Regions from separate parts of the Pelorhabdus rhamnosifermentans genome, predicted to be linked through region 2. Evidence: a T-box and tRNA genes for the amino acid it is inferred to sense, from the RefSeq annotation. Region 2 holds a T-box; the other regions hold tRNA genes.
What was found. A T-box is a leader RNA that pairs with one kind of tRNA and senses whether it is charged. The one in region 2 lies ahead of serS (serine--tRNA ligase), so its partner is inferred to be a tRNA-Ser.
Positions count from the first base shown of each region.

Region 1: it has a tRNA-Ser gene. The T-box ahead of serS (serine--tRNA ligase) is inferred to sense a tRNA for this amino acid. The anticodon was not compared.
Region 3: it has a tRNA-Ser gene. The T-box ahead of serS (serine--tRNA ligase) is inferred to sense a tRNA for this amino acid. The anticodon was not compared.
Region 4: it has a tRNA-Ser gene. The T-box ahead of serS (serine--tRNA ligase) is inferred to sense a tRNA for this amino acid. The anticodon was not compared.

Region 1 covers NZ_JAHGVE010000036.1:24,867-27,069, reverse strand. Annotated here, with positions in the region: gene dnaX (DNA polymerase III subunit gamma/tau) at 1-627, opposite strand, end outside; RNA gene ffs (signal recognition particle sRNA small type) at 785-884, opposite strand; tRNA gene Ga0466249_RS23690 (tRNA-Ser) at 1,118-1,207, opposite strand; gene Ga0466249_RS23685 (Ger(x)C family spore germination protein) at 1,313-2,203, opposite strand, start outside.
Region 2 covers NZ_JAHGVE010000013.1:25,841-28,043, forward strand. Annotated here, with positions in the region: gene Ga0466249_RS15400 (YkvI family membrane protein) at 1-722, opposite strand, end outside; T-box leader at 989-1,189, shown strand; gene serS (serine--tRNA ligase) at 1,248-2,203, shown strand, end outside.
Region 3 covers NZ_JAHGVE010000001.1:215-2,417, forward strand. Annotated here, with positions in the region: partial or broken gene Ga0466249_RS00005 (thiamine pyrophosphate-dependent enzyme) at 1-134, shown strand, start outside; gene Ga0466249_RS00010 (2-oxoacid:acceptor oxidoreductase family protein) at 131-664, shown strand; gene Ga0466249_RS00015 (hypothetical protein) at 887-1,093, shown strand; tRNA gene Ga0466249_RS00020 (tRNA-Ser) at 1,151-1,241, opposite strand; gene Ga0466249_RS00025 (nucleoside triphosphate pyrophosphohydrolase family protein) at 1,416-2,075, shown strand.
Region 4 covers NZ_JAHGVE010000005.1:59,532-61,734, forward strand. Annotated here, with positions in the region: gene Ga0466249_RS07580 (hypothetical protein) at 1-413, opposite strand, end outside; tRNA gene Ga0466249_RS07585 (tRNA-Ser) at 885-972, opposite strand; gene tadA (tRNA adenosine(34) deaminase TadA) at 988-1,443, opposite strand; gene Ga0466249_RS07595 (DUF362 domain-containing protein) at 1,755-2,203, opposite strand, start outside.

The sequences.
Region 1 (2,203 bases), on a different contig from region 2:
ATGAACTGCAATCAACCGCAAAGCATCCTCACGAATAGCAATTTCACTTTGCTCAGCAACATAAGTTAAATGCGCCACCATGTCATTGACAGGGATTTTCCGAAAATCATATCGTTGACAGCGGGAATGGATGGTAGCTGGAATCTTATGAGGCTCTGTTGTTGCCAAAATAAAAACCACATGATCCGGTGGTTCTTCTAATGTTTTTAAAAGCGCATTGAAAGCTTCTTGCGTTAACATATGTACTTCATCAATGATATATACTTTGTACTTACCCTCTACAGGCGCAAACTTTACTGTTTCCCGCAGATCCCGAATCTCATCAATGCCTCGATTAGAAGCCGCATCAATTTCAAAAACGTCCATTGAACAATTTTGATTGATTTTTTCACAATTAGCACAGTGATTACAAGGCGTAGGTGTTGGTCCCTGTTCACAGTTCAAGGCTTTTGCTAAAATTTTCGCTGTACTTGTTTTTCCTGTACCACGCGGCCCGGCAAACAAATAGGCATGAGTTGTCTTTCCCGTTTGAATGGCATTTTTTAAAGTTTGGCTAATATGCTGTTGTCCAATTAATCCGTCAAAATCTTGCGGTCGCCATTTACGATAAAGTGCCACATAACCCACAGGAAACACCTCTCCATCCAACTAAAAACTACTACGCTTAAATTACATTCGCTTTCTCCGCCTGTTTTTCCTTCACTTCTAACACAAATAGCAGCCTTATGGCTGCTATAAAAGGCTTCATCCAATCAGCCTTATTTTTAACGTCGGGCTACGTCCACTGTAACAGGCACCCTTGCGGCACATAACAGGATTCACTTATCGCTGCTTCCTTCCGGACCTGACGAGGTTCATGAGCTGCCATTGCGCAAGACCCGCTACAACAGGCCGTAGTCCGACCTTAAAAATAACAAGCCAACTGAAAATACATTTTTTATCTAATGCACTAACTCTGTGAAAAGAATTATACTATACACAATGCTTATTTGCAAGAGGAGTAGCTTGTAGCCTCCCTACCACTCTTTGATATAGTTTTATCACAAACTTAGTATAAAACAAAAAAGCACTTATAACCCGATACTTAATAGGTGACAAATGCTTATCATTATTAACTTGGCGGAGAGAGAGGGATTCGAACCCTCGGTACAGTTTCCCGTACACACGCTTTCCAGGCGTGCTCCTTCAACCACTCGGACATCTCTCCGTTTGCTCTACAGACACAAAATGTATTATACAACAACATCCGACAAAAAGCAATACCTCTAAACATTTTATATACAAAATAAAATGTTTAGAAAGTCCTCTTCAACTATTTTCCTTTTATGGGTGACGTTTTTCCCATCAAACCTGTCCGACGCAATTTCGTTGTAACATGAATATGAAACTGCACGGAAGGATATATCTCGTCCCAATTTTGTTGCTGCCAAGCTTGATAGGTAGGAAAAAGAGTTCGGCTATAGTAACCAAATCCAACAGGATCACTACCCATTAATTGTGTTTTTTTTAGCATTTTTTCTATTTGATTCTGAATTACAGCCGACAATTCCGCCTCAAGTTGTTTTTTATCTTTACCCTGTTCGTAATGAATCCCGCTTGGTATGGCCGTCACTTCGCCTTCAAGCATTACAGACACATCAAACACAAGATAACCATCTTTTGAGGACAAAGTAATAGTCGGCTTCTCCCCGAGGCGCATTTGAATATTCACGGCTTTATCTGGCAACTGCGGGTCCTCAATCACAGTAAAAGCTCGCGGCAGATTGCCTTGCAAAATAAGCAGCATCCGCGTTTCTTCCGTTGTCAAGGTTCCCACCATCTTGTCATGCCGGAACAAGGCTGTTCCAGCAAAATTGCTTGCTGCCGCAGAACCATAAACAGGGATATCACCCGCCAAATATTCATTAAGCTTTTCATAGGGCAATTTTTCACCGCTTGGTAAGTCTTGTCCATCCACGGAATTCGTTGAAATCAATGCAGCATGTGGCGAATCGCTCCCAGATTTCATGCTTTTGTAAAACTCCTGCAAATTGGATCGTACATAATACCCCGTCTCATTGTGTGTCAGCATCATTGTCTCGATAAACTTCGAAGGCAGCAGTTCCAGCTTGGGGTTTAATTTCTTTAAATAATCCTGTGCTGTTCCACCGCGAACAATAGCAATAAACATGGAACCGCGATATTCACGATAACGCACAAGGGG
Region 2 (2,203 bases):
ATGATGAGAATGATGAAACAGGCAACAAGTGTTAGTAGCAGACCGCCAAGCAGACTGCCTGTTTGGCGTACTTTAGGATTCGGCGTTTTGGCACCGAGTGGTGCCAAAATCGTCGATGCTAAGATCATATTATAGGCTACATAAAGCACACTGGACAGGGCCCAGTGTGGCGTGGGCTGAATGGCAACGGTTGGCGTAACAGACAGTAAAGCAGGATGGATGCCATGGTAAAGCAGTGATAGTATGCCAACAAACAAGATCATTATAATAAAAAGGGGTGTAAGTAGGCAATTTACCATCATGAGGGCTGTTGCTCCAAACAGAGTTGTGACAAATAAAGCCAGTGCAAGCAAGAGGATGCCCTGATAGGGGGGCCAATCAAAATATTCACTCCCTATTGCGCCGGCTCCAGCTAGCATAATAGCGAGCGAAGTCAATAAGAATAGAGCAGATAAGCTGCTGTAAAAATGTCCCAGACGTTTGCCGCAGACGGCTTGGAAAATTTGGTGATAGCCTATTGCCTGGATATAAAAAGCAATATCAAGTATCCTATTGCCAAGGTACATAAATAAAAAACCTGCAAGGATGATACCGAACAGTCCAAGTGTGCCATAGCTGGCAAAAAAAAGCAGTAATTCTTGACCAGAAGCAAAACCGGCACCGATTACTGTTCCTGCGTAAGTCAAGGCAACTTGCCATGATTTCAAGTACTGCCAGCTCATTTTATTTCCCCTTTCTCTTATTTCATACTTTAGATGTATTCAGGGGTTTTGTTCTTTACAACCAGTTTTTTGCCAATTAACACCTTTTGTATTGATGCTGCTATTATCCACAAGATATAATTTAAAGAAGAGTTTAGCTAGTGTGAAGTGGATAAGCGCGATTTGCGTATGGGGTGACATGTGAACGGGGGCCAATCTTTACAGATGTAGGTTATATATAGTAAAATAAAAGAACATACTATTTTAAAAATTCATAGCTCGTTCATATTTAGGCAATGACAGGGTTATGGTTATGAGATGGTTTTCAGAGAGTCGGCATTGGGTGTGAGTCGGCAGCGGTCCATAGTCTTTCCACCCTGGAGCTTTTGCGGGAAACTGCACGGTTTAAGTCCGTTATTCCTTAACTTAAGCGGACTGCTTGGCAGTCAAAAAGGGTGGCAACGCGGGAATAAACTCTCGTCCCTGAGGTAATTCAGGCGAGGGCTTTTTTTATATGTTAACGTATTTTTTGAAGGAGGTATCTTCATGTTAGAGAGTAAATTTGTGCGTGAAAATCCAGAAAAAGTCGAACAATGTTTAAAAAATCGGGGTTCCTCATTAGATTTAACTGATTTTTTAGCACTGGAAAAAAAACGCCGGGAACTTTTGGCTGAAGTAGAAATGCTAAAGAGTCAGCGCAATAGTGTGAGTATGGATATTAGTCGGATGAAAAAATCCGGCGAAAATGCCGATGAATTGATTGTAAAAATGCGTAGTGTCGGCGATTCTATTCGCGAGATGGATGGACAAGTGAAGGAAGTGGAAGGCAAGTTAGACGGTATTTTAAAAAGCATTCCAAATATGACACACGAATCTGTTCCTGTTGGTCACGATGAGCATGATAATCCCGAAATTCGTAAATGGGGCACACCCCGGCAATTTGATTTTGAACCCAAACCCCACTGGGATGTCGGTGAAAATTTGGGAATTCTTGATTTTGAACGGGGCGGCAAGGTATCAGGCGCTCGCTTTACCTTTTATCGGGGGCTCGGTTCTCGTTTAGAGCGATCGCTCATTAATTTCATGGTTGACTTACATACTCAAAAGCATGGTTACACGGAATTTTTTCCACCTTTTATTGTCAATAAAGACAGTATGCTTGGAACGGGTCAACTGCCGAAATTTGCGGAAGACATGTTTAAACTTGAGGGACTCGATTATTATCTGATTCCCACGGCCGAAGTACCGATTACCAATTATCATCGCGGCGAAATTTTAGATGGTCAACAGTTGCCACTGAAATATACCGCTTACAGTGCCTGTTTTCGGGCTGAGGCTGGCGCGGCAGGTCGTGATACGCGTGGGTTAATTCGCCAGCATCAATTTAATAAAGTGGAAATGGTAAAATTTGTTTTACCGGAAAATTCCTATCAAGAGTTAGAACTTTTAACGGCCGATGCGGAAGAAGTCTTACAGCTATTAGGTCTGCCTTATCATGTTGT
Region 3 (2,203 bases), on a different contig from region 2:
CAGCCTATGAAAAACTCGCAGCCGAAGAACAGGCCGACAAGTTTGCCATTGGCGTGCTTTATGAAAGTAAGGCTCCTGAATATACCAAAGAATACGACAAACTGATCGAACAGGCCCAGGGGGGAGCAAAATGAAACGATTAGAAATGAGATTATCCGGTTCCGGCGGTCAGGGACTCATCCTGGCAGGTATCATCCTAGCTGAAGCCGCCATACTAGATAAGAAAAACGCCGTTCAGTCCCAGTCCTACGGACCCGAAGCAAGAGGCGGCTCAAGTAAATCAGAAGTGCTTATTTCAGATGAAGCCATTCATTATCCGAAAGTAGTCAAACCGGACCTGCTTCTCGCCATGACGCAAGAAGCATTAGATAAATATGCCCATGACCTGCCAGACGAGGCCATGCTTGTCATTGATACAACCTTCGTTAAAGACATTCCGAATAAATTCACGAATGTCTATCAGCTGCCCATTACAGAAAAGGCCAAAGAAGTTTTAGGCAGAGCCTTGTTTGCCAATATCATTGCCATTGGGGCCATTGTAGCCCTGACAAAAGCGGTAAGCAAAGAGTCGGCCGTGAAGGCCGTACTGGCTCGGGTACCAAAAGGAACAGAAGCTAAGAATGAACAGGCTTTTGAACTCGGGATGTCACTGGTTAACGCGTAATCATTTTGCGGTTGCAGCGAGAACAAAGAGCAGGAGAATCGTTATAGAGATTCTCCTGCTCTTTTTTGAAAGCCTATGATGATTAATCTGATTCCTTCATAAGTAATCAGTAAATTGGGCAGGATTTCATGTAGAAAGCCAGAATAATAGCATGCAGAGGAAAAATGAAATTCTACTGATGATAAAATCAATGTTATAAAATGCGATAAAGGGGGTGCAAGTATGAAAATTGTGGAGCAAGTTTGCCGGATGAAAGCGAGTGCTAGTCTATTAAAAGCCGAATATCCTACGGAGAACTTATTTCAGATTTTCGTGAATGGACGTCTCCAAGATAAATCAACCTGCGTCATTGAAGGCGAAAATATTAATTTCGGATTTGATTGTCTTGTAGCGGGCGATGTGGTACAAATTTTTTACTGCTTGTCATAGACAACAAAAAAGCCTAACTCCTTATGAATAAGGAACTAGGCTTTTGTTTTCTTATAATGGCGGAGTGGCAGGGATTTGAACCCTGGCAGGCCTCACGACCTCTAACGATTTAGCAAACCGTCCTCTTCAGCCACTTGAGTACCACTCCAGTCACGCTTATTTAGTATAGCATGGACGAATAGGACTGTCAAGGATGAAAGCAAAGAGATAAGAAAAATTCTTTGAAAGTTATTAATAGAAAATTCGTAAGGAATAGATAAAAATGGTCTGATTTGTGATAAAATATTGAAGAAAATAAACCAATTGTCATGAGGGAGCTCCTATGAACCCAATTTACTTACCTAAACTCAATTATTTAACACCTACTTTTGATTCTACTTTGCTCAAAGCTGTAGAAGAAGCTGGTGAATTGGCTCGTGCCGTTTTGCAGTTCCTTCCTTATGATGAGTCAAATTTTGACAAGAAGGCCTTGTCTGCTCAAGGGAAGTCGCTGCTTTTAGCTGTGTCGCAAGAATTGCTTGATGTTGCGCAGACTTGTGTTACCATGATTTTTGTTATGGAAGATGAATATCATGTGGATGCCGATCAACTTATTCGCAGTCATCTTGCTAAGCTTACAGTAAAGGGCTATCAGTTTGACGAACGGCCTGTTTATCAGATCACAACGGTGGGGTGTTTTAAGTCGCTCCATTTACCGCGTCTTTATCTTGAAAATGTTACACTTTTAACAACCGTCTGCAAAATTCAAGAAGAACTTGGTGAACTGACGCAGTATGTTGGTAAAAAATCCGGTGCTTCGGGTGAGAGTCACTTTTTAGAAGAATCTGCTGTACTTGCTGGCTGTGCAGCAGAATTGCTTGATGTGGCGCAATGTTGTTTTACAATGATGTATATTTTAGCTGAACAGTATCATGTGAATATCGCTGAGGTTGTAGCTGAACATGTACAGAAATTAGAAAGAAAGGGCTATTTTGGCTCGTAATTGGAATGGCAGTCCAAGAATAGTCGAGAGAAGGGGTTTTGCGACGTAGACTTTGATTGACAAGGTTTCTTCGTTTTTGGTACAATAGGAACGTTGGTACCTGCCTGGATAAATTAATAGTTTATTCA
Region 4 (2,203 bases), on a different contig from region 2:
AATTTGATGCGTTCATTGTCATTTTCTGTGTAAAAGTCATAAAAATACTCATCTAATTCTTCTAAGGTATATTTATCAACTACCTCTAATATTTCAAACGGAAAAAATTCCAGGGGCAATATCCATCCAGCATCTGCTAATTTATCACATGCTGCTACGACCTCTTCTAACGTTAGTCTATACCGTTCTGGCAAATCCTTTAAAGCTTCAATTAGTTCTGGAGTAATTACGGTTGATAATGCTTTGTTTATTTGTTCTGCAATTTGTCGCACTTTTTTCCCTAAAGTTTGAAAAGCCCTTGCTGTTTCTTGTATAGCCTCAACCCACTCGCCCTTTATCACTATCGGTTTATAATGTTTAGGTACAGCCTTGCTTTCTGTTAATTCTTTAGATTGTTTTTCATCACTATTCAATCAATCCACCTTCTATCAAAAAATTTTTAGGCTTCAAAAGCAAACTTATTTATATCAGCAACGCGATATTTATCTCTAAGTACAGAATATAATGCAATTGCTCCCTAATCGTATCCAAGGCTAGTGAAAAGTCTAATAATAACTTCATCTCCACCTTGTTACTAATCTAGCTAAACAATAGCGTATACTGTCATTTCTGTAATGTCAATTCTTGGTTGTCATGTGGTTTTCTTAACCCTTAACTGTAGTGACAACCCACTAATCACAGTTATTTTAAAAAGATAGACACCACGCTCTATAATCCAACTTTAGCGGTGATTAATCGCTTCTTTTTCATCATCATCTTATTCTTTTGTCCGTTTTTATTCATCATCATCGTATGTTTAATCATCTTGTGAAATCAAATTTTGTGGAGGATTTTGGTTATAAAAAAACTGGAGCTTTTTACCAAAGCTCCAGACCCTTTAAATATGGCGGAGAGGGTGGGATTCGAACCCACGGTCCCTTGCGGGACACTTGATTTCGAGTCAAGCACCTTCGACCACTCGGACACCTCTCCATGATATGAACTTGATTATTTACGACGTTGCCGAAAAAAATCTTTCATCAATGTACTGCACTCATCAGACCTTACACCTGCTGTAACAAACAATTGGTGATTTAATGATTTATGCTGCACAATATTAAATAATGATTCTACAGCACCTGCTTTATAGTCGGCACTACCATATACTAAACGGTCAATACGACTCATGACCAAGGCGCCCGCGCACATAGGACACGGTTCTATAGTAACATAAAGTGTTGCACCCGTCAAACGCCAGCAGCCTAATTTGGCACAAGCCTCACGTATGGCAATAACTTCAGCATGAGCTGTCGCATCATGCCATGTTTCACGACGATTATAAGCAGCAGCAATCATTTCATCCTGCATAATAATGACAGCACCAATCGGCACTTCACCGATTTCGCCAGCCTGCTTTGCTTGCTCTATTGCCAAACCCATATAAAAATCATCTTTATTTTCCATAGTAATTCCTCATACAAAATACGATGAGTCTCGACTAAACCACTGCCGTAGACTTATATCAGCTAGCAAGAACCCCTTACAAATCAAGCCTGCTTCTGATTACAAGACGAATAGAAGCATACTTTAATATTTTAACTCATAACAAAACAACACGCAACCCCAACCATCATGAAAATTCTTTCCAGCGTTTATCCTTCAGCCAACAAAAGTCGAATCAGGAAATGTCTCGCCAAAGTCAAGTTTAGTCATAAAAAAGTGCCTATCACCTGAAAAGGGATAGGCACTCGCAATAAATAAATCTTTATTACACCTTACATTTCAATTAACTCATAGTTTTTGGTACCAAGACCAATTTTTTCAGCATGATCTAAGCAGACTTTCCAATTGGTTTCCGGGTGGGTCGCACAAAAATGATCGTGCTCAGGATGATCAACAGCTTTTGTAAGCTGTTCGGCTAAATAACTGTTGGAAATAACCGGCGCCTTGTTGGCCAGATCAACACAAGCCATATCCAACGCAACGGGATCAAAAGATGCCAGCATACCTATATCAGGAATGATAGGAACATCATTTTCAGCGTGACAGTCGCAAAACGGTGCTACATCAACAATGAGACTAATGTGAAAATGCGGTCGATTATTTAGCACTGCCCAAGAATACTCGGCTATTTTTTTATTGACAATGTCATTCGACTCATCCCAAGCCGGAATAATGGCATTGACAGGACATACACCAATACAACGGCCGCAGCCGACACATT